One region of the Undibacterium sp. RTI2.2 genome, then DNA from elsewhere that is predicted to be linked to it. Evidence: predicted binding sites of a transcription regulator. Region 1 holds the regulator's gene; each other region holds the start of a gene.
The links. The regulator sigma-54, encoded in region 1, starts transcription at its own class of promoters, with help from an activator protein. The targets are predictions, from matches to a motif close to TGGCANGNAANCTGCTTT.
Positions count from the first base shown of each region.

Region 2: QN395_RS17155 (pilin) is a predicted target of sigma-54. The motif match lies at 2,379-2,396, and genes of this name have one in related genera.
Region 3: urtA (urea ABC transporter substrate-binding protein) is a predicted target of sigma-54. The motif match lies at 1,926-1,943, and genes of this name have one in related genera.

Region 1 is NZ_JASJXN010000003.1:139-10,477, forward strand. Features, by position in the region: gene ggt (gamma-glutamyltransferase) at 22-1,830, shown strand; gene hpf (ribosome hibernation-promoting factor, HPF/YfiA family) at 2,135-2,479, opposite strand; gene QN395_RS02085 (RNA polymerase factor sigma-54) at 2,633-4,129, opposite strand; gene lptB (LPS export ABC transporter ATP-binding protein) at 4,147-4,887, opposite strand; gene lptA (lipopolysaccharide transport periplasmic protein LptA) at 4,892-5,476, opposite strand; gene lptC (LPS export ABC transporter periplasmic protein LptC) at 5,517-6,149, opposite strand; gene QN395_RS02105 (HAD family hydrolase) at 6,146-6,709, opposite strand; gene QN395_RS02110 (KpsF/GutQ family sugar-phosphate isomerase) at 6,709-7,746, opposite strand; gene QN395_RS02115 (cation:proton antiporter) at 8,211-10,205, shown strand; gene QN395_RS02120 (adenine phosphoribosyltransferase) at 10,285-10,339, shown strand, end outside.
Region 2 is NZ_JASJXN010000038.1:21,199-31,537, reverse strand. Features, by position in the region: gene tfpZ (TfpX/TfpZ family type IV pilin accessory protein) at 1-541, opposite strand, end outside; gene QN395_RS17165 (pilin) at 742-1,188, opposite strand; gene QN395_RS17160 (prepilin-type N-terminal cleavage/methylation domain-containing protein) at 1,328-1,768, opposite strand; gene QN395_RS17155 (pilin) at 1,872-2,321, opposite strand; gene QN395_RS17150 (FHA domain-containing protein) at 2,501-3,124, opposite strand; gene QN395_RS17145 (Stp1/IreP family PP2C-type Ser/Thr phosphatase) at 3,278-4,093, opposite strand; gene sucD (succinate--CoA ligase subunit alpha) at 4,311-5,192, opposite strand; gene sucC (ADP-forming succinate--CoA ligase subunit beta) at 5,211-6,395, opposite strand; gene QN395_RS17130 (DUF2889 domain-containing protein) at 6,462-7,064, opposite strand; gene recX (recombination regulator RecX) at 7,611-8,072, opposite strand; gene recA (recombinase RecA) at 8,296-9,399, opposite strand; gene QN395_RS21660 (DUF2252 family protein) at 10,055-10,339, shown strand, end outside.
Region 3 is NZ_JASJXN010000022.1:32,111-42,449, reverse strand. Features, by position in the region: gene QN395_RS13335 (DUF349 domain-containing protein) at 1-1,636, opposite strand, end outside; gene urtA (urea ABC transporter substrate-binding protein) at 2,199-3,452, shown strand; gene urtB (urea ABC transporter permease subunit UrtB) at 3,832-5,433, shown strand; gene urtC (urea ABC transporter permease subunit UrtC) at 5,430-6,554, shown strand; gene urtD (urea ABC transporter ATP-binding protein UrtD) at 6,551-7,402, shown strand; gene urtE (urea ABC transporter ATP-binding subunit UrtE) at 7,458-8,156, shown strand; gene QN395_RS13305 (urease accessory protein UreD) at 8,164-9,057, shown strand; gene QN395_RS13300 (urease subunit gamma) at 9,125-9,427, shown strand; gene QN395_RS13295 (urease subunit beta) at 9,437-9,742, shown strand; gene ureC (urease subunit alpha) at 9,736-10,339, shown strand, end outside.

The DNA of each region.
Region 1 (10,339 bases):
GAAACGCCCCAAGGACAATCCATGCGCGCTCCGCTACTTTTCCCAATGCCTTGCCCACTTCTATCAAATTCAACAAGCTTGTTGCGCGCATCACGTTTGGGATTAATCGTGCTGACGCTGGTATCAAGCATTACTACCGTACAAGCGCAATTCGTAACTAAAACCACTCGTATTAATCCCGTCGTCAAATACGATATTGGTTATGACATCGTCAGTCCAATCCATGCGCAGCATGGGATGGTGGCGAGCGAACAAGGCTTAGCAACGCAAGTTGGCCTAGATATGCTAAAGCGTGGCGGGAATGCGGTCGATGCTGCGGTGGCGGTTGGCTTTGCGCTGGCGGTGGTGTTGCCAAATGCAGGCAATATTGGTGGTGGAGGTTTTATGCTAATCCATGATGCCAAATCGGGTAGAGACATCGCACTGGATTTCCGCGAAATGGCACCCATCAAAGCAAGCCGCGACATGTATCTGGATAAAGCAGGCAAAGTCATTCCAGGCAAATCACTCTACTCGCATTTGGCGATTGGCGTACCTGGAACTGTCGCCGGATTGACGCAGGCGCTAAGTAAATACGGCACCATGAGATTATCAGATGTCATTGCACCTGCGATACAACTGGCAGAACAAGGCTTTGAGGTAAGTCCACATTTAGCCAGCATCCTCGACGCAGAATATGATCATTTGGGTGCGTGGGAATCAAGCAAAGCGATCTTTTTTAAAAATGGCAAACCTTTGGTCGCTGGTGAAAAATTAATCCAAAAAGATCTGGCTGCATCCCTCAAGTTAATTGCAAAAGAAGGCGCAAGTGCTTTTTATCAAGGGGCCATCGCAAAGAAAATTGTTGCAGAAATGGCGCAGCATGAAGGCATTATCAGTGCAGAAGATCTGAAAAATTATAAGGTCGTCGAGCGCGAACCCGTCAAAGGTAATTATCGCGGCTATGAAATCGTGTCCATGCCGCCACCCAGCTCAGGCGGCGTACACATCGTACAAATGTTGCATATTCTTGAACACTTTCCGATTAAAGAACAAGGCAGTAACAGTGCACAAAACTTACACCTGATGGCGGAGACCATGAAGCTCGCTTATGCCGATCGTTCTGAATATTTGGGCGACCCGGATTTTGTCAAAGTACCTATTAAAGCACTGACATCGCGCGCCTATGCTGATGAGTTATCAAAGAAAATTAATCCAGAACATGCAACGCCGTCCGATCAAATCAAGCCCGGTAAACTAGCGCCTTACGAAAGTGATCAAACTACCCATTTTGCTACAGCAGATCAGTATGGTAATGTCGTCGCAACCACCTACACGTTGAATCTGAATTTTGGTAGCGGCATCGTTGCTAGCGGCACCGGCATTACCTTAAATAATGAAATGGATGATTTCTCCGTAAAAGCGGGTGCTCCCAACGCGTTTGGATTACTTGGTGGCGATGCCAATGCGATTGCGGCATACAAGCGCCCGCTCAGCTCAATGTCACCGACAATTATTTTAAAAGACGGACAACCATTTTTGACCACAGGCAGCCCAGGTGGCAGCCGGATTATCACCACCAGTTTGCAAATTATTATGAATGTGATTGACCATGATATGAATGTTGCCGAAGCCAGCATTGCGCCTCGTATTCATCATCAATGGATGCCAGATCAATTGCGCGTAGAAAAAGGGATCAGCATCGATACCTTAAACATACTGGAGCAAAAAGGTCAGCATCTGAAATTGTCACCGACTATGGGTCGCACACAAACTATACAAATGAGCAATCAGGGATTTGATGGTTATTCAGATCCGCGCAATCCTGACGGAAAAACTTTGGGGTATTAAGGTCAAATTTAAATGCGTAGAAATTTAAACGGGTACAAACTAATCTGTGCGGCTTAAAGAAATGAATAGCTACGAGTATCGCTTATTTCTCCAGTTATTCAATATAAATACTCTCCCCAAGTATATTTTAGTTGTCCAGGTAATTACTGGACAATAAGCCATATTTATAAAAATAATAGGGGAGTATATTTATATCAGCACATAATCTTCGAAACCAAATCAAGTGTTACGCAAACAAAAAAAGGACGCCGAATTGCGTCCTTTTTTGCTATTTTCTAATCGAAAAAGCGACTAAGTCATCTGCTTACACTGGCGTCGGATCGGGTATGTGTTTGATCGCGTCATGTTGATGATTTTGGATTTTGTCTTTATGTTTAATGACTTGTCGGTCTAGTTTGTCGATGAGAGTGTCGATGGCGGTGTAGAGATCTTGTGCCAGGCTTTCAACATGAATATCTTTGCCACTGATGTGCAGATTAATGTCTGCTTTATGGCGTTTTTCCTTTTCTTTGAGCTTATCCACGGTCAGGATGACGGCGATATCAATTACTTGATCGAAATGCCGCCTGATACGTTCAAGCTTATTTTGCACATGTTCACGAATTGCAGGAGTTACTTCGAGGTGATGTCCACTGATGGTGAGATTCATACTACGCTCCTTGGTAATCTTACTTGTTACAAACATTTTATCTTAACTCAATTAATGTAAATTTAATCAGACGATGAATTGGCAGACTAATATTTAAATTATTTATTGAGCTAAATTATATATAGCAACATACGAGGATATTTCAAGAACAAGTTACAAAGATTTGCGCAGGCTTACTGGCGGGATTTTCAAAGCTTCGCGATATTTGGCGACTGTACGTCGCGCAATTACCATGCCTTGTTCTCCCAGCATGTCTGCAATCTTGCTGTCAGAGAGTGGGATTTTCTGGTCTTCTGCTCCTATCAACTGCTTGATGAGTGCACGTATCGCGGTGGATGATGCTTCCCCCCCTGCTTCCGTCGCGACATGGCTACCGAAGAAATATTTCAACTCAAACATACCATGCGGGGTCAGCATGTATTTTTGCGTCGTTACACGAGAAATAGTGCTCTCGTGTAAACCCAGTGTATCAGCAATTTCGCGCAACACAAGTGGTCGCATTGCAACGGCACCGTGCGTGAAAAAATTACGTTGTCTTTCAACTATCGCTTGTGAAACCCGTAAAATCGTATCAAAGCGTTGCCGCATATTTTTGATTAGCCAGCGCGCCTCTTGCAATTGGGAACCTAGCGTACCGTCACCACGATTTTGCTTCATGATGCTGGCATACATACTATTAACACGTAGCTTTGGCATCACATCTTGGTTGAGTAATACTTGCCAGCCGTTCACTGTCTTTCTGACGATCACATCCGGCACGACATAATCCGAAGCGGCCGCGGCAAATTCAGCACCCGGTTTGGGATTACATTGACGAATAACCACTTGCGCTTCGCGTAAATCCTCGTCATCACAATTGAGAATTTTCTTCAACTTATTAAAATCTCTTTGAGCGAATAAAGTGATGTGGTTCTCAACAATTTTTTGCGCCAGCCGACGCGTCACAAAAGGAATTTTAGGGAAACGTTTAATCTGCAAGGCCAGACATTCGGATACATTTCTGGCACCGACACCGCTAGGGTCAAAGTTCTGCAACATGTTCAGCGCAAAGGATAATTCTTCTGGCTCAACACATAACTCCAACGGCAAGCTGGCATGAATTTCTTCCAGTGTTTCCATCAAATAGCCATTGGTATCCAAGGCATCAATCATCAGCTCAATCAGAGCCCGATCTCGCGGCTCACGGATGTTCAGCCGCATCTGCTCCAGCAAATGATCTCTGAGGCTGGTTTGCGCTGCCTCTAATTGCGGACGTCCGTCATCTTCTTCTGACGATTTGCTGCCTTGAGGAACATCATCAAAGCTCCACTCTTCTTCATTCGCGCTGGTACTATCGGCAGAGGCAGCGACTTCGCTAAGGTCGGCATTTTCAGAACTGGCACTTGCTGTAGCAGCATCGCCATTCTTTTCTGGCGCGGCGAATTCAGTTTCAGAATTATTCATAGTCGCACTGATGGCGCCGTCGGCAAGCAAGCGCACTGCATTATCCATAGGATCATCTACCCGCTCCAACATGGGATTGTCGGAAAGTAGATTTTCTAACTCTTGATGTAGCTCCAGCGTGGACAATTGCAGCAAACGGATAGATTGCTGCAATTGCGGCGTTAACGCCAAATGCTGTGACGTGCGCAGTTGCAGGCTTTGCTTCATCATCATATGGCTTCCCGCTACATGCGGAAATGCTCTCCCAAATAAACTCTGCGGACGGACTCATTATTGATGATGTCGTCGGGCTTACCTGCGGCAAGCACTGCACCTTGATTGATGATGTAAGCGTGATCACAAATACCCAAGGTTTCGCGCACATTGTGATCGGTAATCAGTACCCCTATCCCTCTATCTTTCAGGAAGCCCACAATACGCTGAATTTCAATCACGGCGATTGGATCAACGCCCGCAAAAGGCTCATCCAGTAAGACAAAACGAGGACTAGTTGCCAGCGCCCGGGCAATCTCTACCCTGCGACGCTCACCGCCGGACAATGACAGAGCCTGATTCTCTCGAATACCCTCAATCTGCAATTCAGCAAGTAAGGTGTCTAATTGTTGCTCAATGGCAGCCTTAGTCAGAAATTTACCTTCTGGATTTTTTTGCAATTCAAGTACGGCGCGGATATTGTCCTCTACCGATAACTTACGAAACACTGAGGCTTCTTGCGGCAAATAGGACAAACCCAACTTGGCTCTTTTATGTATCGGCAGGCGTGAAATATCTACGCCATCAATATTAATTTCACCGCCATCCGAGGTGACCAAACCAACAATCATATAAAACGATGTCGTCTTACCTGCGCCGTTAGGACCCAGCAAACCAACGACTTCACCGCTCTTCACATCCAATGACACATCGCTTACCACCTGGCGTGCGCCATAACGTTTTTGTAAACCTTTAATCGACAATGTACTCATCTTGTTATTTGACTTTTTTGTCAGATTTTGGCGCGATGAACAAGGTAGTCCGGCCAGAGCCAGGCACCGTTGTACCGGAACTATTATTCTCAGCGACAAAAAGATCGTTCAGGCTGTCGTAAGACAAATATTCACCCTTTTGTTCTTGAGTGACTACAGTCCCGTCGAGATATTTCACATCGGCTTTAGAAATAAATTTCGTAATCTCGGTTTTGTCATCATACTCAACCCTGTCAGCAACGCCCTCGACCCATAAATCAGCGCCGCCATCTCTTTTTTGGCGGAAAAACACCTGCACTCCCGGTGCTGAAAAAAGCACATAACTAGTACTGGTTGCCGTCTCAGTCATTACGGCACGAGCCGCTTTTACTATTAATGTCCCACGGATAATGATCACATCACCGGTCAACGTAGTTACATTCGTTTTACCGTTACGATCAGATCGGTCTGAGGTGATTGCTGTCATCTTTTGGCTATCTGCTTTCTCAGCAAACGCAGGGGAATGAGTCAACGACAGACTTGCAATTATCAATGCAAATGATATCGATGCTTGATGTTTGTATTTACGTTGATGTTTAAAAAATGTCATGAATATATCCTCATACTGTTACTTGAATTTGGCAACTGATCTACTGTTTTTTAGGCTGGATCTGAATTTGAACTTTACTTAGCAGATTTACTTCCTGAGTTTCATTATTGGCGAACATTCCGATCGCATGCGTTTCCGTATTTTGTGAAAAAAGACTCACTGCCTTGTCAGTTTTCATAATATTCAGATCAGGTAAAAGTAATAAATAGTCGGACTGCAACTCCATGTATTTTGTCGTTGGGCTCTCGGGTCTGGTTACCTTGGCGTGCCCAAATAAGTGAATTTCATCACTATCTCGCGGTGCTATTTTGACGGCTGTCTGCGCATTTTTTTGTTCGATTACCGCTTTGTCAGCTTGCATAAATAAAGGAGTTTTATTTTCGTCGAAGCTATTAATACGCGGCTGTGATATTTCAAAATTATCATAACGCGGACGATGAATTAAGCGATCACCCGAAATACGATAGTTCATTTTCCCCTTGTTTGGCAGCCGAATAAAATTGAAATTTTCAACATAATAATCAGGCTCAATTCTGGTTTGAAGATTTGAGGTATTTTGTACATCATGTTTGCGCATGACTTCTAAAACCCAAAAACTACACAGTACGACAATACCAAGAATCACAATGGATAGCCAAATCCGGAACCGGTCTAAAGAAATAAAGGTTTTCATATTAAAAAAGGCACTAAAGCCTGGTCGTATTTACCTTGAGCCTGCAATATAAAATCACAGACTTCGCGGACTGCGCCGTTACCGCCAGTAGCCCGCGTCACATAATCAACGCGGGAACGTACTTCGGCATGTCCATTCGGCACGCTGACGGCAAAACCAACTCGCGTTAACACGGGTAAATCGATTACATCATCGCCAATAAAACCGCAATACTCTCTTGCGATATTCAGTTCCATACACAACTCTTCAAAAGCAGATCGTTTGTCATGTATGCCCTGGCGCAAATGAACAATCCCCAAATCGGAAGCACGGCGCCCCACAATCGGCGACTGACGTGCGCTGATAATCGCGGTCTGAATACCAGCTTGTTGCAGCAGTCTTATACCTTGACCATCCAGCACATTAAAGCTTTTCATCATTTCGCCCTCAGGGCCAAAATGCAGGCTGCCGTCAGTCAAAATACCGTCCACATCAAAAATCATTAATTGGACTTGGGCTGCCTTGGCAACTCTATTTACTTTCAAGCTCTTCGCTGTCGTTGTCGTTATCGTTGCCGTCATCAAATCACCTTAGCACGAGTCAGATCGTGAATATGTAAAGCACCAACCAACTTGCCTTGTCCATCTGTCACCAGCAACTGATTGATTCTGTGTGTTTCCATAATCTCCACCGCCTCTACCGCCAGTTGCTCTGCGCGAATACTACGCGGATTTTTGTGCATGACTTCGGCAATCACAATTTTAGTAAAATCCTGAACACTCTCCATCAAGCGACGTAAATCACCATCGGTAAAGACGCCAACGACGCGCTGCTCAAGGTCAACTACGGCCGTCATCGCCATGCCTTTTTTGGTGATTTCCATCAACGCAACGGTCAATTTAGTGTCAGGCGTCACTTGAGGAATATCATCGCCGCTGCGCATCACATCACGTACATGCGTCAGCAAGCGTCGACCAAGCGCGCCACCGGGATGGGACCGGGCGAAATCTTCTTCACGGAAACCACGTGCGTCCAGCACCGCAACGGCAAGTGCATCGCCCAGCGCCAGTGTGACTGTTGTACTAGCCGTAGGTGCAAGGTTAAGCGGGCAAGCTTCTTTATCGACATGTACATTTAAATGTACATCTGCCAGTTTGGCCAGACCAGACGTTGGATTACCAGTAAGGGTAATCAATTTGACGCCTAAACGTTTAATGATAGGCGCAATCGCCATCAATTCCGACGCTTCACCTGAATAAGAGATGCCGATAAACACATCTTGCGGCGTTACCATGCCCAAGTCGCCATGCGCAGCTTCTGCCGCATGAACGAACAAAGCAGGCGTTCCGGTCGAGGCGAAAGTTGCGGCAATCTTGCGGGCGATATGGCCAGACTTGCCAATCCCAGAAGCGACGACCCGTCCCTGGCAATGCAACAGCAGATCGGTAGCCTGGGCGAATGCCGCGTAATCGTCAGAAAGCCGAGATTGCAGAACCTTAATGGCGTCTGCTTCTATTTGCAAAGTTTCACACGCTAGGCGCAGCGCACGACGCGCAAAGGCATCGCCAGAAGGAGCCGCTGGCGGGGTTTGTGATGGAATAAGGTTAAAAGTGCTCATCCCCAGAGTATAAACGAATTTGACTAAGCAAAAACTCTGCCAGTTACCATATGTTACCTATATCTAGCCAATACTTGCTTTTTGAATATTTAAATAAATTTTTATTATGAAGATAAAGGATAGTGATAACAGCAAAAGAAACCGACAAATTTTTATATTTGCGATCACCGCCACTAGGCACATACTTAATGAGTATTAATAATAGGACTTATGCAAAAAACAAAACCCCTTACGATAGAGGCACAGAGGAAGAACAAACAAAGGCAGGATTTCGCTGTTCTCCTGATTTTCTCTGTGCCTCTGTGTCTCTGTGGTGAGAGGTCTTGATGTTTTATGTTAGGCCATCTGATCCATGTGAATGGCAGCAAGTAACTTTCGGTTTTTACGTAAATCCTGAATAAATAAGAATTGATCGTTTTGATTTATCGTTTTGATTTAAAAAAAGATTAAGCAATAATGGTCGCATGACCGCACTTGACACCACCCTCCTCTTACTCGCCGCCTCCGTTCTGGGTGTCGTCGCTTTCCGTATGCTGCAATTGCCTCCGATGCTGGGTTATCTAGTGGTCGGTATCTTGATCGGCCCATTTGGTCTGGGGCTGGCAGAAGATAGTGCGGCCACGCATGAGCTGGCCGAATTTGGCGTCGTGTTTTTAATGTTTTCTATTGGGCTGGAGTTTTCGCGATCAAAACTGATGTCGATGCGCAGAACTGTGTTCGGGCTGGGTCTGGCACAAGTGCTGGTCACTATTGTCAGCAGCATGGGGATTGGTTTAGCCGCATCTTACTGGCTGCCCCAACATTTTAATATCAGTTGGGAAGCTGCCTTCGCGCTAGGCGGTGCACTGGCCATGTCGTCTACTGCCATCGTTTCTAAAATGCTGACCGAAAAACTGGAGCTGGAAAGCCCGCACGGCCGACAAATTATCAGCATTTTATTGTTTCAGGATCTGGCATTTGTCCCTTTACTGATCCTGGTACCGGCGCTGGCATCGCATTCCAGCAATTTGATTGAAGCTCTCGCATGGGCCAGCGGGAAAGCCGCTCTGGTCTTGTTTCTGCTGTTATTTGTTGGACAAAAATTAGTACGCGGCTGGTTTAGCATCGTTGTCAAACGCCGCTCGCAAGAACTCTTCATGCTTAATCTGTTGTTGATCACGCTAGGTGCAGCATGGCTGACTGAGCACGCGGGTTTATCCATGGCGCTGGGTGCCTTTGTCGCTGGCATGCTGATCTCAGAGACTGAATACAAGCATCAGGTGGAAGAAGACATCAAATCCTTCCGCGATGTCTTGCTAGGTTTATTTTTTATCACCATCGGCATGCTATTGAATTTACGCCTGGTGTTTGAGCATCCCTTACTCGTGTTGATCTTGCTGCTGGGACCGGTATTGCTCAAATTTTTACTGATTACCGGTCTTGCCAAACTATTTGGCAGCACAGGCAGCGTCGCGTTGCGTACCGGTTTGGGATTGGCACAAGCGGGGGAATTTGGCTTTGTCTTATTAAATCAGGCTGGCGGTTTGCAACTGCTTGATCCGCTGTTATTGCAATTAATACTGGCGTCAATGGTGTTGTCGATGCTGGCATCGCCTTTTATTCTGGCCAAATCTGACGCCATCGTGATGAAGTTGTCCGCTAACGAATGGATGATGCAATCGCTGGCACTGACCCAAATCGCTGCCCGCACCATGAGCACCAAGCGGCATGTCATCGTGGCTGGTTTTGGTCGTAGCGGGCAAAGTCTGGCACGCGTGTTGACCGAGGAAAATATTGACTACTACGCACTCGATCTGGACCCAGATCGCATCCGCGAAGCTCAGACTGCCGGTGCCAATGTATCGTATGGCGACGCAGCTCGGCGCGAAAGTCTGATCGCCGCCGGCATCAAACGCGCCGCCTCGTTGGTGATTACCTACAAAGATACTCAATCCGCATTAAAAATCTTGCATCTGGTGCAAGAACTCAATCCCAGCCTGCCAGTGATTGTGCGTAGTCATGACGATAGCGACATCAATAAATTACGCGAGGCCGGTGCAACCGAGGTCGTGCCAGAACTGATGGAAGGCAGCCTGATGCTCGCCTCGCATGCCCTGGTACAGCTTGGTGTGCCGCTGCGCCGTGTAGTACATCGGGTGCAGGCTGCGCGTGAAGAACGTTATGAATCTTTGCGCGGTTATTTCCACGGTGCCAGTGACGCTGCTGACGGACCAGAAAACATGCAAATTCGTTTGCACACGATTGTTCTGGGTGAGCACGCCAATGCCGTCGGTAACACCTTAGATAAATTAGATCTGGAGAATCTGGATGTAGATGTCACAACGGTGCGCCGTGGCAAGACGCGACTAGAACAAGATCAAGGGAAAAATAGGGGCATCATTTTGCTGGCAGGTGATGTCATCGTGGTACGCGGTACGGCAGAAGCTGTCGCTAGAGCAGAGCAACGGCTGTTAAAATAGCGGGCATTTTTATGTTTGCTCTATCAATTGCTACTTCGGCAATTTGCATCATTCAACCCATTTAAGAAGGCAAGCTGTGATGTTCAATCCATCCGACTATATTAAAGAACATATCCGCACTGTGGAAAACTGGC
Region 2 (10,339 bases), on a different contig from region 1:
ATTTATCATAAGAGTCCCAGAGAGATGGATGTAATCCAGCGTCAAAGCCATTCATTGCTTTTGAAATATCATTCACATTCTCAGCTAAATTTTTACTAGTACTCATGCCGATTAATATAGGTCCAGTTTTTGAAAGAGTCCTAAACTCGGGCTTCGCATTCGACAATTCTTTTTGGTCCACCTCAAAACTGGTTACAACCCGAAAATATTTTGACGTAAAAACGAGTGCTACTGGTCTTGCAGAAAAAATAGTCATGACACCATAACCCAAGCCCATCATTTGAATGATTACAATAACAATCAAATCACGAGCCAAATGACGTTTATTTTTCTTCACATCAAAAACAACAAACGTAAGCAAGGGGCCTAATATGACATCAACCGATATCAATATATACAGTAAGGATAAGCCCCCACATATTTCGCTGTATGGCCAAGGAAACCATAAAAATAAAACTATACCAGTCACTGCCGCCGCTATCAGTGCAGATAAAACCAAATGACATCCTGCGGATATAAACCGATATTTAAAATGTCTCATAAATCTTAAGTAATCCAACGAAAGTTACCATCTAGACAAAATTAATATTTAAATTAATACTTACTTTATTAGTCAAAAAAAAACACCAATAACGGTGTGTTTTTTTAATTTCGACAATTTTGATTCTAGCATCCAAATAAATTGAAGGACAATCGGTAATTATTTTATACTTACTTTTGCATCTAAAAGCATGCCACAGATTAGCATAACCCAGCAGCTATACAAGTACTACTAACATCTTTTGACCATTTTATCGATCCATTAGCTATAGCTGGAGTCAGTATAAAAGTCTCACTATTAAAACTTTTTGTCGTATTTGCAGTACCCGTTACTACCGGAATTACGGACGAAATCACGACGGACGCAACAAAATTACCTTGTGCACCCGTATTGATAGGAGTAGCGCCTATTAATGCAGCGGTATCACAAGTGCCGGCCGCAAATGCTGTTGCACCTGTAGATTGAAAACACACATCGACCATTTCTCTTATAGCAGCAGTTGCCAAAATGATCTCCGTAAATCTCGACCGCTTTTGATAGTTTTGATACGCCGGTAGCGCTAACGAAGCCAATATACCAATAATTGCAACGACAATCATTAATTCGACCAGAGTGAAACCGCGTTGAACATATCTAAAAAATTGCATAATATTTTTACAAATCCATATTTCACGATTTTAACTATTAATATATTGCAAGGCGTAACGTATAAAAATTAGTTTAATGCTCACCACCAAACGTCCAAGTCCACAACCAATCGGTATTAGTTAATTTAACCGACAACCTTTAACATAATCCTGCTGTTACACAACTACCACTTTTTGCCCAAGTCTGCGATCCGTTAGCCACTGCCGGCGTCAAAATAAACGTTTCACTGTTTAAACTTTTTGCCGTGTTTGCAGTACCTTTAACCACTGAGGTCGCAGCAGTAATCGTGACCGATGATACGAAATTTCCCTGAGCTCCAGTATTATTTGTCGTCGCACCGACAAGCGCTGCTGTGTCGCAAACGCCAGCACCTAGAGCTGCAGAACCACTAACTTGAAAACAAATGTCAACCATATCTTTCACCGCACCTGTCGCTAAAACGACTTCAGTGAATCTGGATTTCTTAAGATATGTTTGGTAAGAAGGTAATGCTATGGAGGCTAAGATACCAATAATTGCAACAACGATCATCAGTTCAATTAGTGTAAAGCCGGCTTGAATAGATTTTTGGAATTTCATATAATTCCCATCTATGAATTTTCGTCAATATTTTTATATTTGGATGAAATTAAAATGGCGTGAATCATAGTCGATGCTCCACGCCAATCTCTACAATCTATTATTAGCAAATACCAGCAGCTACGCAAGTACCACTCTTTGCCCAAGTCAATGAAGCATTTGCTACTGTTGGCGTTAAAATAAATGTTTCACTATTCAAACTTTTTATCGTGTTTGCTGTACCTGTTACTACAGAAGTAGATCCAGTAATACCGACAGAAGCAACAAAATTACCTTGAGCGCCTGTGTTATTAGCAGTAGCGCCGATTAAAGCTGCAGTATCGCAAACACCAGCACCTAAAGCAGTTGCACCTGTTGTTTGGAAACAGATATCAACCATATCTTTAACAGCACCAGTTGCGAGAACAACTTCAGTGAATCTCGATTTTTTCAGGTAAGTTTGATAAGCTGGTAGTGCGATTGCAGCCAAAATACCAATAATTGCTACAACAATCATCAATTCGATCAAAGTAAAACCAGCTTGCGCGCGTTGTGTCATTTTTGTGGATTTCATTTTAAAACTCCTAGTTTAAAAAAATAAATTAATTTGTTCTGTCTTACATAAGCTGAATTAGCAAACCCTGTGCCACCCCTATATTATTTACTTTTTAAAAATAAACTGACAAAAAAAGTGTATGAGAAAATCAAAATATGACGAATTTTGTCAGGCAAAACAACTAGTTCAAATTTATGTCATTTATTTTTTGATGTAATTACAAAAATAAGCTTTGTTCCTGACATATCAATCACATCTCCGTCAGCCAATTTTTGTGGCTGCTTGTCAATTATTTTATTGTTTAGTTTGGGACTTGAGGCGCCATCGACGTGTGCAACATAAAAAGATTGTTCTTGTTGAGTAATTGCAATGACCTGGACAGTTGGGCTACCGATAGTCGTAACTGGTTTATTCAGAACCAACTCTCGACCAGCGTTAGCACCATTTTGTACTTGAATACGTGCGGATACCGTGGATACGCTCAGGGAGGACGGTTTTATTTTGAGTGCTGCGTCCGGCAAGTCATAATTTTCTGAATCATTTTGATATCGAACCTTATATTTACCAATATCAATAATGTCGTCGTTTTGTAAAAGGTGCTTCTTAATTGGCTGTCCGTTGACCAAAGTGCCATTGGTACTTCCTAAATCCAAAACAAAAGACCCTGTGCTAGTGGTGTCAATCGCCGCATGCTGACCGCTGACGGTCAAATGATCAATCACAACGTCATTACCCGGACGTCGTCCCACCGTTATGCGTGATTTTAGGATTGACAGTTCTTGCTGGACCAGTCCGTTGAAAGTAACGACGATTTTCGCCATAGTGCTCTCTATAAAAAACAAAATCTAACTATTTGGACTTACGCACAATTGTCCCCGCAAGGCTTAGCGAGGAGAGTCGTACTATAGTATGCCGTGTATAAATGGTATCTGCATCGCGGCTGGAGCATTTTTGCGTAAGTTCTTTCTATAAAACTAACTGAAAAAAAGCTGCTGTATATGCTGCATTGGCGAATGCTGTTTTAAGCCATTCACTTTTATTAGAATAATCGAGATATTGTCCCGACCACCTAATTCATTCGCTTTGTGTAGCAACAATTCGCAACAAAGCGCTAAATTATCTCTATGCAGACTAACTGTGGTTTCGATTTCATCATGCTTGAGCATGTCGGTCAAGCCATCGGAGCACATTAGATAAATATCCTCTTCTTGAATGACATGCTCGCTAATTTCCACCTCAATCTCACCTTGCACACCGATTGCTCTGGTAATCAAGTTCTTAATCGGAGAATACTGCGCTTGCTCTTCGCTAATCAGACCAGCGTCAATTTGCGCCTGTAATACTGAGTGGTCGTGCGTAATCTGCAGTAAACGGTTGGACCGGTATTGGTAGACACGCGAATCGCCCACATGCGCAACAAGGAGTCTATCGTGATGACAAAACGCAACGACAACGGTGGTACCCATACCAATAAATTCGGGATTATTCTGTGCTGCATCCCAGACACGAAAATTGCTCATCTCGATTGCTTCTTTAATCCACTTCGCGGCAACCGATGTCTGGCGCGCAAATAAAGAAGAAAAAGTAGATGTTTTTTTGAGGAGTAACTGCTGCGTAATAATGTCTACCGTCATTTTGCTAGCGATCTCACCAGCATTGTATCCGCCCATACCATCTGCTAATACTGCAAAATCCGCCTCGGCACATATCTCTATGGCATCTTCGTTTTGTGCTCGTACCAGTCCCGTATCCGAGAGACCCGCAAACTCTAATACGCGTTGAAATGACATGAATAGTGATTAAATATGAGAAATAAATCAGGTTCTATAAATATAAAAAGATATAAATCATAATAATCCCAAGCAATGCTGAAGATCATTATTCAAGCTTAACACCAAGCTGCGGAACTGTTGCATAAAGATAAGTAAAATGGGGAGCAAAGCTCCCCATTTTATGATGTAACCCCGAATAAGTTGCTCAAAATTGCAACTTAGTCCGACATTGAGACTACAACATCGCCTTCAACAAACGCGCCATTTCTGACGGGTTTTTAGTTGCTTTGATGCCGCACTCTTCCATGATGTCTAATTTAGCTTGTGCCGTATCAGCACCACCAGAAATCAAAGCACCAGCATGACCCATACGTTTGCCTGGAGGCGCTGTAACACCAGCGATAAAGCCGACGACTGGTTTCTTCATGTTGTCACGTATCCAATAGGATGCATTGGCTTCGTCGGGGCCGCCGATTTCGCCGATCATGATAACCGCGTCAGTGTCTGGATCATCATTGAACATCTTCATGATATCGATATGCTTCAAACCATTAATAGGATCACCACCAATACCAACAGCAGAAGATTGACCCAGACCTAATGCAGTCAATTGGCCTACTGCTTCGTAAGTCAATGTACCGGAGCGGGAAACCACGCCGATACGACCTTTACGATGGATATGACCTGGCATGATGCCGATCTTGATTTCGTCTGGTGTGATCAGGCCTGGGCAATTTGGTCCGAGCAATTTCGTTTTGCTGCCAGATTTTGCCATGCGGTCTTTAAGCATCATCATGTCACGGACAGGAATGCCTTCGGTAATGCAAATTGCCAGATCGAGGTCCGCTTCGACCGCTTCCCAAATCGCGGCAGCAGCACCTGCAGGTGGTACGTAGATAACAGAAACTGTTGCGCCAGTAGCCGCTTTTGCTTCAGATACGTTAGCAAAAATAGGAATGCCTTCGAAATCTTCGCCAGCCTTTTTAGGATTGACGCCAGCGACGAAACAGTTTTTACCGTTTGCGTAATCGCGGCACATACGAGTATGGAACTGGCCAGTTTTGCCAGTGATACCTTGGGTGATAACTTTTGTATCTTTATTGATCAGGATGGACATATCTGTTCCTTGCGATTATTAAGCGTGAGCTGCAGCAGCGGCAACAACCTTCTGCGCTGCTTCTTCCATCGTATCAGCGGCGATGATAGGCAGACCAGAATCAGCCAGCATCTTCTTGCCGATGTCTTCGTTGGTACCCTTCATGCGTACCACCAACGGTACTTGCAGGGAAACCGCTTTAGATGCAGTGATGACACCCTCAGCAATCACGTCACAACGCATAATGCCACCGAAAATATTGACCAAGATCGCTTTCAGACCTGGATTTTTCAACATAATCTTAAACGCTTCAGTCACTTTTTCTGCTGTCGCGCCGCCGCCTACGTCAAGGAAGTTAGCTGGCTCACCGCCGAACAACTTAATCGTATCCATCGTTGCCATTGCTAGACCAGCTCCGTTGACTAAGCAACCGATATTGCCGTCGAGCGAGATGTAAGCGAGGTCAAATTTAGATGCTTCAATTTCAGCCGGATCTTCTTCATCCAGATCGCGGTAAGCCACGATTTCTGGTTGACGGAACAAAGCATTCGCGTCGAAGTTGAACTTAGCATCGAGAGCAATGACTTTACCCGAACCGGTCAAAATCAAAGGATTGATTTCTGCCAGTGAACAATCGGTTGCCATGAAAGCTTCGTACAGACCTTTTAACTGAACGCGTGCGTCAGCGATAGACTCTTCTGGCACACCAATTTTGCGGGAGATATCATCTGCCTCTGCATCTTGCAGACCATTAGTCGGGTCGATAGCGATGGAATGCAATAGTTCTGGATGTGACTCAGCCACTTCCTCAATGTCCATACCGCCTTCGCTGGACGCCATCAAGACGACGCGCTGGCTGATACGGTCAGTCACCATACTGACGTACAGTTCTTTTTTAATATCAGCGCCTTCTTCGATCAGTAAGCGACGGACTTTTTGGCCTTCTGGCCCAGTCTGATGCGTTACCAATTGCATACCCAGAATCGCAGTCGCGTATTCGCGCACTTGCTCAAGGGATTTAGCTACTTTGACGCCGCCACCTTTACCACGACCACCAGCATGAATTTGCGCTTTGACAACCCAAACTGGGCCGCCTAAAGTTTCGGCCGCTTTAACGGCTTCATCTACGGACAGGCATGGAATACCGCGTGGTACTGTCACTCCGAATTTGCGGAGGATTTCTTTACCCTGATACTCATGAATTTTCATACGACTTCCCTTCAGACACTGAGGTATTAGTTGATAGGCAAAACAAAATAAAACAACAAAAATAAAAACAGTAAAAACGAACTAAGCAGATGATTTTGCGTCAGGCGGCGAACTACTTGCCACCGCCCATCGCGGGTAATATTGCACAACAGCTGGGCCATCTAGCCTTAGCGCATGGCAACGATTAAGTTGAAAAGGTTGTTGCTGGTTGTCAGAAGTGCGGTCAGAACTGCTGGCGCCATCGCGGGTATCAATCACATCACCGGCAAAAGCTTGCACCGCAGCGGTCGGGAGAATTTGGGCTAGCTCGGTAATATGGGTGCAGCCATTAATGCCAGACATTCTTTCTTTAACACCTTGCCGGAACTGCATCATCAAGTTAAGCCCAATTAACTTTTTATAATCTGGGCCTATCGTGTTGCAAAAGCCTGGGTACGGTACCGCATCCGAGACCGCCATTGCATCAACAATGGTCAAGTTGGTATCGATCGTAATCCGCAAACTAAGATCATGCAGCGGTGAGCCAACCGGCCGGATGCCAGAAGCAAGTTGAATGTCGCGGGTTTTGGTGTCGGTAATGTGAGCGTCAAGATCCCACAATCCATCATCGCGAGCGAATGCGTCGATTTGGATTGAGCGCGTGTGCTTAAGTGCACGGCGAGAAGTGGATATTGGTAAGGGCATATGCCTGATGGCGGCTATTTCAGTGTAAAGAGCCACAATTGCGCGTCGTCACCGCAGTTTCTACGATAACAGCCGCTCTTGCGGCCCTGCAAAAATCCCGAGAAGTGTAGCACAAGTCGATGCGTAAGCTCCTGCGTTTTGCGTCAAAGATCGTAGCTACAATTTAAATCGGTTCTTTTTTTGTGGCTTGCGCTACAGATTAATTGCCTCATGCCAAAGATAAATTCACACGAGCTCAACATACAGATGAAGCGATAACTAAGTAATTCGTCTCGACAAGATGAGAAGCCGTCATGAAGTATTTTCTCCTTGTCAGTGAAGGTTAATATTTCTGAGTGCGGCTCAACAGCAATACACTCCCCATTTCTTTAAATAAAAATGGCTTATAGCCCAATGAATATATGGACAATTAAAATATACCTACCCAGAGTATTATTTTCAATAATATCAACGGAGAGGCTTTACCGAAATTATAGTTGCTGAATATTGCTTAATATTTCTTAGAGAAAATCTTTATTATTTCCAAAAAACTCCATATATAGACGCTTATTCATCAGTATCTTCGTCACGGGGAGCGCGCATTGCGGTCTGAATTGCTTTGGAAGAAAATCCTCGCTGCTGCATGAAACGCGCCTGCTTTGCACGCTCAAGATGGTCTGCAGGGGAATGAGGGAATTTTCTGTGCAGCACATCGATCGCACGACTCAACTCTGATTCCGCCAACTCAGCTTTAACGCGATCAATTTCTTGCCCGTCCATCTGGTGGCTCTGTAATTCGGCGAGTATCCGCTGATTGCCGAAACGTGCTACACGGCGATTTACTAAGGAATCTGCAAAGCGTTCGGCCGACAGATATTTGGCAGTTTCTAACCAATCCAGAAGCACCGAGATATCTTCGCCTTCTCGCGCATGAGGCTGGAGCTTATGCTCCAACTCCATCCGGCTATGTTCTCGCATAGAAAGATAGCGCAGTGCTCTAGCTTTTAAACTGATTTTTAATTTAGCCATGGTTAAGTAAATATCCCAAAATATCTGCTCAATAAAAAACCGGAATATGCTTGTATTAGAAGCGTATTCCGGCTTGGACTTTTTGACTTGAGTTTTTGACTCAATGGCCGCCGTCGTAATATGGCTTGTTTAGGCTATTTCGCCAGGCGCTTAGTGAGTTTGCAACTAATAAGTTTGCGAATAATCAATTTGCGGCATCAGAATGACTCAACTTACATTAAGCCTATTCAGCCTTCTCCGCTTTTTCAGCTTTTTCTGCCTTCTCCGCTTTTGCTGGCTTTGATTTAGTTTTTTCTGTCACCAACTCTTGCAGCGTCGGCACTTTTAAATGCACACGAACTTTGTTTTCAATCTCATGCGCGAGTGCCGGTCGCTCGCTCAGGAAACTCCGTGCATTATCTTTACCTTGTCCGATACGTTCGCCATTGTAGCTATACCAGGCACCGGCTTTTTCTACAATCTTAGCGTCAGCGGCCAAATCTAAAATCTCGCCTTCGCGGGAGATACCTGCACCGTACAAGATATCAAAATGCGCTTCTTTGAAAGGAGGCGCTACTTTGTTTTTGACTACTTTAACTTTCGTTTCATTACCGATGACTTCGTCACCGGCTTTGATGGAACCTGTACGACGAATATCCAGACGAACCGATGCGTAAAACTTCAATGCGTTACCACCAGTTGTGGTTTCTGGGCTACCAAACATGACACCGATTTTCATACGGATCTGGTTAATAAAAATAACTAGTGTATTCGTACGTTTTATGCTGCCAGTAAGTTTGCGCAGAGCTTGTGACATCAGACGCGCTTGCAAACCCGGCAAAGAATCACCCATATCGCCTTCGATTTCAGCCCGTGGGGTGAGCGCAGCGACCGAGTCAATAACGATTAGATCGACGCTGCCTGAACGTACCAGAGCATCGGTAATTTCTAATGCCTGCTCGCCGGTATCCGGTTGTGAAATCAGCAAATCAGATAAGTTAACGCCTAGTTTTTGCGCATAGCCCACATCCAAAGCATGCTCCGCATCAATAAATGCGCAAGTGCCGCCCAACTTTTGCATCTCTGCAATGACTTGCAATGTCAGCGTTGTTTTGCCGGAAGATTCTGGACCATAAATCTCAACGACACGACCGCGTGGCAAACCGCCTACGCCCAAGGCGACGTCCAGCCCCAAAGAACCCGTGGACACAACTTGCACTTCTTCTACCACTTCACCATCGGCCATCCGCATGACGGAACCTTTGCCAAATTGTTTTTCAATCTGTGCAAGTGCGGCTGCTAAAGCTTTGCTCTTGTCTGAGCCGGTATCGGATTTTTTGTCGTCCATAATTTCTTTCAGGTATGTTGCGCTTTATGATTTTTTGAAATGTGCCGATGGGTTTTTTACAAAAATCAGCAGGTTTTCTACATCTGACGACACTGTATAAAAAATCAGTGATTTATGCAAGCAGGATTTTAAAGAATTTATTATTACCTAAAACTGCCAACTGTCGATTTTCATTTAACTTTGACCTTTTGGGAGTGCGCATCAACATTTCTTATCTTGGCTATTAATTAATTTGCACAATTTGGTTATCTGAGAAAATCGGATCTTTAATGATTAGCTCACATCCATTTTCGTCGAATAGCGTTTGAATGACCTTAAGACTTGATAGCGATTATCACTTTTGTCGCGCTGCAAGCTTTTGCTTAGGTCTGTTAACATTGAAACTTGCAAATGAATTGATGCCAAAATGCAAGAATGCGCCATGGCGCTGCTTGCTTGTGGCTTTGTGCTTGTTTAGACCCAATCCCTTACTCGGTTTATCTCGGTTTTGTGTTAACGGGTTCCGGCTTCGTCAGTTATTCTAGGGCAAGTATAGTCGTTCTGGAGAATCGGCTTGGCTCCTTGTCACAAGAAAAAGAACAAACAATACCTGTTCATTAGTCAAGTTCATTAGTCAACTTTTGTTATCCCCATTTTGAAAACATATCGGCTACTTATGAAACGAAAGCATCAATTCCCTCAAACTTCTGATCGGGCGACGGTCTTAGCCCACACCCGGAATCTCAAAATGACCAGCTCCGCGAGTGCGTACGTGCGCGGTAGCACATCAAAATTTTACGAATGGCTTGAAACATCCAGTATGGGGAAAATACCCGAAGGGCCACCTATATGGATTTGCGGGGATTGCCACATAGGCAATCTTGGACCGGTCGCTGATATTGACGGTAAAGTTGATTTTCAAATCCGAGACTTTGATCAAACGGTGATCGGCAATCCTGCC
Region 3 (10,339 bases), on a different contig from region 1:
GCTCCAAGGGCTGTGATAAGGACTGATAAATTGCATAAAATTGTCCATCAACCCGAGCTTTATTTTTGCGATCAACCGCAGATAATGTTTGCCAGGTTTGCTTCATCTGCATCGCAGTTTGCGAGATGACTTTCCAATCTGGTGCTGTCTGTATTGTCTGCAATAAGGCATCAGCAGTAATGCGCCACTCGCTTAGTTGCAGTTCAGCCTTTTCCAAATTAACTTTGCGCTCTTCTGCTAATTGCTGAAAATAAGCAGCAGCCGGTGCATAGGCCAGATTGCAGGCGGTATCAAAGCGATCCCAGATTTCTCTAGCCGCACCGCCAGTGCTAGCTTCTAAAGACTTCCAGCGCTCACGTAAGCCGCTCACTTTTTTTGCCAGATCATCAGGTTCCAATTCTTTTGATGGCAATTCTTCTGCCGCTTTGATCAATTCATCGCGGGAGATACTGCCCCCCCATTTGGCCCATGACAGTAATCGTCCAAGCTCGCTCTGGACTTTGAATAAACGCTCTTTTTGCTCTGAATTTAAGCCAGTGTGTTTGAGATCAACGCCTCGCAACACCTCACGCTCCAATTTTTGCGCCAGCAATGCACTACCCTGCTCTAAGGCTGCCTCCATATCTTGGATTGCTGCCAAAATTTTCTCCGTACTGACCTGCACCAGCTTGACAGGTTTAGTCTTTGATGAAGGCATCGTAATTTGCCCAGGTTTTTCGGTCGATGTTGGATCAGTATGCATTGCATTAGCAGACGCTACCTCAACGCTGTCTGAAGTTTCAGCAGCGACAAATTCTGTGCTTGCTTCAATCGTCGTAGCCACAGGTGCTGACACTGGTGCTGATATGGTGGTTTTAGCCTCTGCTACTTTTTGCTTTTGCAGTTGCGTCCATTGCTCACGTGCGGCCTGCATTTTATACGTGAAGTCTGCCAGCAAATTTTTAGGTAAAGCCACAGCTTCTGGCTGTTGCAAGCATAAATCAAAGGCTTGCTGCCATACATCCAACTGAGCGCCATGGGCGTCGTCAGCAATCCCTTGGGATATGGTCAAATGCTGTACCAGATCCAGCACCTGTCTTTGCAGCGTCGTCTGTGCCTGCAAGCGTGTTTGCAATATCGTGTAGTGGGCATCAAATTCTGCTTTTAAAGCATCGGGAAAATGTTTGAGGCCTGCCACCAACTTATCCAGATCAGCAATTTGCTGCGGAATCAAACTAGCTTGCAAACCCAACTGCTGCGCTTGATTGATACAGCGCAAAGCTAACTGTTGCTGCTGATCTGCTTGCGCCAGCACATCCAAACGTGCCTGCATCAGTTTGGCAACACGCTTATCTGTATTGCGCATTGCGCTCAGTACTTTTTGCAGCGCGGCTGCGCTGTGTACGTAATTAGCCGCTTTAAAACGACCGTCAGCAAAATCACATGCTAATAACAAGCTAACGATTGCGTCTTCTGCACCGGGATTGCTTGCCAGGCTCTCTATCTTAGCCAAGGTAGCGGCACGCGCCTGGACAATTTGTTGCTGTTGATCTGCTTTGGCAACGCTCGCCAGGCTGGCAGCGTTAGCGGCGGCTAAATTGCTATTGGCAGAGGAAGATGTTGCTTTAGGTTTGCGCTTAAAAAGGAAATCGAACATGAGTGTTTGGATTGGTAGGTGGGCAAAAACTGCATGATAGCAAGATTCGGCCGAATTCGGCTAGATTCGACTGGGGGGCTTGGGGTTAGGCTAGATGAAGCACTCACTCTGCCAATTCAGTATTTTCAGCAATTAAGCTTGCACCAACATCTGTCAGTTGTTGTAGATATTCTCACCACGCACGAAAGAAGGGATTTAAACCATTTCTCTGCACATATTTGTAGCAAACAAATCCAAGCTTTTGGTCTATATGGTGTTGAGTAGCTAGTAGTGAACGTAGCGCACAAGCTGGCACATAAACTGCTATTTATTTTCATTGCGTACAAATAATTCCTACTTTTAGGAAGTCCGTCACCGTGATACTGCTACATAAAAATGGCAAAGTAATTATCGCAGCAAGTATTTGCAATGTCGTGGCTCAGTACGATGATGTTTTGCTGCGATTGTCTCTCAACCAAATAGGAATTAGTCACACACTTATACATACCCAAATAAATTAGTCATCAGGCTCTCAACTACGCTCATTACTACACGTCTATTACTTCAACACCAAGGAGAAATTATGTCACGTCGTACCGTACTAAAAGCGACCGCACTCGGCGCTATGGCTTTGACTGCATCAACCTGGATGGCACAGGCATTGGCAGCAGATACGATTAAAGTCGGAATTTTACATTCGCTGTCGGGCACGATGGCAATTTCCGAGACTTCCCTCAAAGACGTGGCATTAATGACAATCGACGAGATCAATGCTAAAGGTGGTGTGATGGGTAAAAAGCTGGAGCCGGTGATTGTCGATCCTGCTTCCAACTGGCCACTGTTTGCGGAAAAAGCACGACAACTGATTTCTCAGGATAAGGTATCTGTCGTATTTGGTTGCTGGACATCGGTATCCCGCAAATCGGTCTTACCGGTATTTAAAGAACTTAATAGCCTGCTGTTCTACCCTGTGCAGTACGAGGGTGAAGAACTAGAGAAAAACGTGTTTTACACTGGTGCCGCTCCAAATCAACAAGCGATACCAGCGGTGGAATATCTGATGTCAAAAGAAGGCGGCGGAGCCAAGCGCTTTGTTCTGCTAGGCACTGACTATGTTTATCCACGCACTACCAACAAAATCCTGCGGTCCTTTTTGCACAGCAAGGGCGTGAAGGATACTGACATCGATGAGGCCTACACTCCGTTTGGTCACTCTGATTATCAGACGATTGTTGCCAATATCAAGAAATTCTCCGCCGGTGGCAAAACAGCCGTCATCTCCACGATCAATGGCGACTCCAACGTACCGTTTTATAAAGAGTTGGGTAATGCAGGTCTGAAAGCAACTGACGTCCCAGTCGTCGCCTTCTCAGTCGGCGAGGAAGAACTACGCGGTGTTGATACCAAGCCCTTAGTCGGCCATCTGGCAGCCTGGAATTATTTTGAGTCGGTAAAAAATCCGGTCAACACCGAGTTCATTAAAAAATGGAAAGACTACGCAGTCGCCAAAAAATTACCGAATGCAGCTACCGCTGTGACCAACGATCCGATGGAAGCAACGTATGTCGGTATCTATATGTGGAAGCAAGCAGTAGAAAAAGCCAAATCCACCGACACCGACAAAGTAATTGCAGCCATGGGCGGACAAACCTTTAAAGCACCGTCCGGCTTTGTCTTAAGCATGGATGCAACCAATCACCACTTGCATAAGCCAGTGATGATTGGTGAAATCAAAGCGGATGGTCAGTTCAATGTCGTTTATAAAACGAAAGAAACCATTCGCGCACAACCTTGGAGTCCGTACATCCCTGGTAATGAGGCAAAGCAAAAAATGTAATAGCGCGATAGTGATAGCGGGGCTTCAAAAAAACTATCTGCTTGTCCGTCGCTCCTGCTAGGCAGAACTCAGAGACGTGTTGTGATTCACGTACGTCTCTGGATTCCTGCTAAAAGCACGCAGGAATGACGTGCATCGTTTTAAGTCTTTTTTAATTATTGTGTCGGGTTCTTAATTAAAAGGTTTTTAGAAGCTACCAATTTTTCAACGTCCAATGATTATTGGGCTCCCAGACCATAATTGGCCTGGGAGCCTCACAAATAATGGACATTCTTCTTTGGTAACTTCTACAAATCCCCTTTTGCACTTTTGTACCTTCAGATCACATCATATGTCTCTGGAAGTTTTGTAGTAGGCAAAATCGACCTCAAAATATCCTATGAAAATATTCAAATTCAGTATTTTGACTGTCCTGTTTTGTATGAGTTGCACGGCGCAGGCTGCGATTGACGCCAAACTTTTACAAGGCTTAACTAGCGACGATCCGGACGCCCGCATCGCTGCAGTCACAGAGATAGCAGCACTGGCAAATGACGATAGCAGCAAAGTCTTAAATGCGCTAAAAAGCGAATCGCTATACACCACAACCGATGGCTTAGTTTTAATCGTCGATGGCGACAATGCCTACAATCCCGCCACCGAGAAATCTAGCAAGTTGCCCGACGGTAGCGATGTGATCAGTATCAACAATCGCTTGCGCGGCGCTATCGATAATGCTCTCTCAGCCCTAAAGTTATTTTCCACGGACAAATCTGTGCGTCTGGCAGCTGCCACCACCTTGCAAACCGACGCCAGTCTGGAGCAACTACCATTGATCAGCAAAGCCTATGCAAAAGAATCAGACCCCGAGGTGAAATCACTTTTACAACTGGTGATTGCCACTGCTAATCTGCAATCCCCAGATGCAGCGCAGCGCAAAGCGGCTGTCACTTCCTTAGTTGGCAGCAGCAATGCCAAACTCAATCCGCTGTTGCAAAAGATGCTGGATAAGAATCTCGATGGGAGCTTTATCGAAGCCGACGCCAGCATCCGGACAGAGGTCCGTGCAACGCTCAAAGCCATTGACTCCCGGCTGGCACGTACCGAATTTATCGGCAATTTGTTCTATGGCGTATCGTTAGGCAGCGTCTTGCTGCTAACAGCGCTGGGATTGGCGATTACCTTTGGTTTAATGGGAATCATCAATATGGCGCATGGCGAGTTATTGATGATCGGTGCTTATACTACTTACGTAGTGCAAATGCTATTTCGCAAATTCATCCCTGGTGCGCTAGACGCCTATCTGATCATCGCACTACCTGCCGCTTTTATTGTCGCAGGTGCCGTGGGGATATTTTTAGAGCGTACCGTCATCCGTTGGTTATACGGTCGCCCATTAGAAACTTTGCTCTGCACCTGGGGCATTAGTCTGATGCTGATGCAAACAGTACGCACCATTTTTGGTGCACAAAATGTCGAAGTCGCCAATCCGTCCTGGATGTCTGGCGGCGTGACGGTATTAGGATCGCTGGTCTTATCCTACAACCGGATATTCATCATTGCCTTCGCCTTCATTTTGGTATTTGCGGTCTGGCTGATTTTAAATAAAACCAGAATGGGTTTATTCGTTAGGGCTGTAACCCAAAATCGACGTATGGCAGATTGTGTGGGTGTCGCAACCGGCAAAATTGATATGCTGACTTTTGGATTGGGCTCCGGCATTGCTGGTCTCGGAGGTGTCGCCTTGTCGCAATTGGGCAATGTTGGCCCAGACTTAGGCCAAAGCTATATCGTAGATTCATTTATGGTGGTGGTGCTTGGCGGCGTTGGCCAACTGGCAGGTACCGTCATTGCGGCCATTGGCTTGGGCGAAGTGAATAAGTTTTTAGAACCTTTTGCCGGAGCTGTGATGGCAAAAATCGTCATACTCGTATTCATCATTGTTTTCATCCAACGCCGGCCACAAGGCTTATTCGCGCTGAAAGGTAGGAGTGTCGAATGATCAGCGCCCCAACAATGAGCTATCACACCCCCTCTTTCTTCTCACGTCCAGCCTGGGTCGGCATCATCGTATGCGTCATCATCGCTGCCTTGTTACCAATACTTAATTTAAGTTTTCCTGCGAGTCATCCTCTACATATTTCGAGCTTTACCATCACTCTCGTTGGTAAGTTCATGTGCTACGCAATGGCAGCGTTGGCTCTGGATCTGGTCTGGGGGTACACCGGTATTTTATCGCTGGGGCACGGCGTCTTTTTTGCATTGGGCGGATATGCGCACGGCATGTATCTGATGCGAGCGATTGGTCGTGACGGTGTCTATCAAAGTAACTTGCCAGACTTTATGGTGTTTCTAGACTGGAAGACCTACCCGTGGTACTGGTCGATGACCGACAATTTTTGGTATTGCATGGCATTGGTGGTTCTGGTGCCGGGAACGTTGGCATTTGTGTTTGGTTTTTTTGCTTTCCGGTCACGAATAAAGGGAGTGTATTTCTCCATCATTACCCAAGCCATGACCTTTGCTTTTATGCTGCTGTTCTTCCGCAATAACACCGGGTTTGGTGGCAACAATGGCTTCACCGATTTCAAACGCATTCTCGGTTTTAACGTCACTGCGCCAGGTACCAAGGCTGCTTTATACCTGATTACGTTGGCCGCGTTGTTTGGGGCACTGATGTTATGTCGCTGGATCGTGACCTCGAAATTGGGTCGTGTGCTTCAGGCGGTAAGAGATTCAGAATCCCGTCTAATGTTTATAGGTTATAACCCGTTGTGGTTCAAACTGTTTGTCTGGACCTTATCAGCCGTGTTGTGCGGCATTGCCGGGGCCTTATATGTACCGCAGGTGGGCATCATCAATCCATCCGAAATGTCTCCTGGCAATTCAATAGAAATGGTGATCTGGGCCGCCGTCGGAGGACGGGGAACGTTGCTGGGACCGATCATTGGCGCCTTCACAGTGAATGGCTTAAAGAGCTGGTTCACCGGTGCCTTCCCCGACCTATGGCTATTTGCACTGGGACTCATCTTTATTCTTGTCACTCTGTTTATGCAACAAGGAATCTTAGGTTTAGCAAAACAGGTACGCACTAAATTGAATCATCATAAGGAGGCAGCATGAGCGAGCGTAGTAGTGTGCTGCAGCCAGGCCAAACTTATGATGGTGCAACTGGTGACGCTGCCGCATCATTCGGACGTGTTAAATCTAATCAGGTTGATACCAGCCATGGTGCAATATTGTATCTGGAAGATATCACCGTATCGTTTGACGGCTTTAAGGCAATCAACAATCTCAATCTCGATATTTCAGTCGGTGAATTACGCTGCATTATCGGCCCCAATGGCGCGGGAAAAACTACGATGATGGATATCATCACAGGAAAAACCAAACCGACATCAGGCAAAGTTTTTTTTGGTCAGACGATGGATCTGACCAAAATGACTGAGGTCGAAATCGCCCATGCGGGTATCGGTCGTAAATTTCAGCGCCCCACCGTTTTTGAGCAACACACCGTCTTCGACAATCTGGAACTAGCGATGAAGATGGACAAGCGGGTCAAGACCACGCTATTCGCTAAATTAAATAGCGAGCAGCGCGACAAGATTGACAGCATCTTGCAATTGATACGCCTGAACGGACAAGAAAACAGACTGGCAGGCCTGCTGTCTCACGGCCAAAAACAATGGCTAGAAATCGGCATGCTATTGATTCAAGAGCCACAATTGATTCTGCTCGATGAACCCGTCGCTGGGATGTCTGACGCTGAAACAGCCCGCACCGCGGAGCTGCTAAACGAGTTACGTGGTAAGCATTCAATTATGGTGGTCGAACACGATATGGGCTTCGTCACTGAGATTGCACAACAAGGCAAAGTCACCGTACTGCACGAGGGATCGGTACTGGCGCAGGGAACCATGCAACAAGTACAGGCGGACGAAAAAGTGATTGAAGTGTACTTGGGACGTTAAGTCTAAGGCCCTATATATCCGCTCAATTTCAAGTGTATTAATACCGGAATCAGACATGCTACAAGTCGAACAAGTACATCAACACTATGGCTCATCCCATACCTTGCGGGGCATTTCTCTCAGCGTCAAAAAAGGGGAATGTTTGTCGCTACTCGGACGCAATGGGGTTGGTAAAACGACGCTATTAAAATGTCTGATGGGTGTACTTCCATTGTCCCAAGGCAGCGTAAAACTGGACGGCAAAAATATCAGTAAATTATCTCCGCACGAAAGGGCAAAACTAGGCATCGCCTACGTGCCGCAAGGCCGTGAAATCTTTGCCCGGCTCACCGTCGAAGAAAATTTATTGATGGGCATGGCAACACTATCGAGTAAAAAAGCATCGATGATCAAAGGTGAGGTCTACGAGCTTTTCCCCGTTTTAAAAGAAATGCTGCAACGTCGTGGTGGTGATTTATCGGGCGGCCAACAACAACAGTTAGCGATAGCGCGGGCCTTGCTAGCAGAACCAAAATTGATCATTCTGGACGAACCGACCGAAGGCATTCAACCCTCCATCATCAAAGACATCGGCCGCGTCATCCGCCTGCTTCGCGAACGTGGCGATATCGGGATTTTATTATGTGAGCAATATTTTGATTTTGCCCGCGAACTGGCCGATCATTTTGTGATTTTAAATCGTGGCGAAGTAGTCGCCTCTGGTGATAAAAATTTAATGGATGGGGATGATGTCAAGCGGCACTTAGCGGTATAGTAAAGGCATGATACTTACTGACATATCTCCCTCCATTATTCACGATCATGCCCCTGCTAAAAAGCAACATTGGCAAGCCAAATTGCAAATTGCTTTTAGTGATGATCAAGGCGTTACCCGACTGACCGAGCGCGACCATACCGGTCCATTGCGAGTACAAAAGCCCCTGTATCCCGAAGGCCAAAAAATTTGCCACGCCATCATCATCCATCCGCCCGGCGGCGTTGTGGGTGGCGATGAGCTAAGCATTACGGCAAAACTGGGGACAGCCAGCCACGCGCTCATTACCACACCCGGTGCGGCAAAATGGTATCGCAGCAACGGCTACACATCGCAGCAGCATATTCATTTGTTGGCAGAGGCAGGTAGCAAGCTAGAATGGTTGCCACAAGAGACGATATTTTTTGACGACGCACAAGTCGATTTGCATCAGACAATTCAACTGGCGCAAGACGCCTGCTATATCGGTAGCGACATCCTGTGCTTTGGCCGCACCGCATCGGGCGAAAGCTATCGTAGCGGAAAAATAAAACAACACACTCGGATAGAACGCGCAGGCAAACTGATCTGGAATGAACAAGGCAGCATACGAGGCGGTAGCGCAGCGATGTCCAGCCGAATGGGCTTATCAGGCAACACCGTCTGCGCCACAGTGATAGCCAGCCCGGTACCTCTTCATGCGGCAGGATTGCAAGCAATGCGGGATCAAACTCACCAGTGGTTGCAACAAACCGAAGCAGGTGCACAATGTGGCGTGTCACAATTAAAATCTTTATTGGTGGCACGCTACCTCGGCAATTCGAGTGAAACTGCCAAACAATGGATGACCATGGTCTGGCAACATTTACGCCCTTCTCTGATGCAAGAAGACGCCATCGTGCCGCGTATCTGGAACACATGAAAAATCAATAGAGAATTCGCTAAAAAATTAGCGCGAACTACTCAAGCAGCAACCGAAAGGAAAATACATGGATCTCACTCCCCGCGAAAAAGATAAGCTGCTCATCTTTACCGCTGCATTGTTAGCAGAACGTCGCCAGGCACGCGGCCTCAAACTTAATTATCCAGAGGCTGTTGCACTGATCACTGCCGCCATCATGGAAGGTGCGCGCGATGGAAAAACCGTTGCGCAACTGATGTCTTATGGCACGCAAATCCTGACCCGAGCCGACGTCATGGACGGCATCCCCGAGATGATCCCCGATATTCAGGTAGAAGCGACCTTCCCTGACGGTACCAAACTGGTTACCGTGCATCACCCAATTCCATAGGAGCCCGACATGAACCCAGGCGAAATGCTGATAGAACCCGGCGAGATCGAACTCAACGTCGGACGGGCAACTGCCACGCTGGTCGTTTCGAACAGCGGTGACAGGCCGATACAGGTCGGCTCCCATTTTCATTTTTTTGAAACCAATCCAGCGTTGCAGTTTGAACGTCAGACGGCTTACGGTATGCGACTGAACATTGCCGCAGGTACTGCAGTCCGGTTTGAACCAGGTCAGCAACGCACTGTTGAACTGGTCGCGCTGGCGGGGGACCGCAAGGTGTATGGCTTCAACGGTAAAGTGATGGGGGCATTATGAAAATTTCCAGACAAGCCTATGCAGAAATGTTTGGCCCCACGACTGGCGACCGTATACGCCTGGCAGATACCGGTCTGTTTATTGAAATCGAAAAAGACTTCGCCATCTATGGTGAGGAAGTCAAATTTGGCGGCGGCAAAGTGATCCGCGACGGCATGGGGCAATCGCAGCGCCCGCATGCAGAGGTCATGGACACCGTCATCACCAACGCAGTGATTCTGGATCACTGGGGTATCGTCAAAGCGGACATCGGTTTAAAAAACGGCCTGATCGCCAAGATCGGTAAAGCAGGCAATCCGGATATCCAGTCTGGTGTTGATATGGCCATCGGTGGTGCGACTGAAATCATTGCGGGCGAAGGTATGATCGTCACCGCAGGCGGAATCGATTCGCATATCCATTTCATTTGTCCGCAACAAATTGAAGAAGCATTGATGAGCGGCGTGACCACGATGCTGGGCGGCGGTACTGGCCCAGCAGTCGGCACCGCAGCTACAACCTGTACGCCAGGACCGTGGCATTTACATTCGATGCTGATGGCAGCAGATGCCTTCCCGATGAACCTCGGTTTTTTGGGGAAAGGTAATGTCAGCCTCC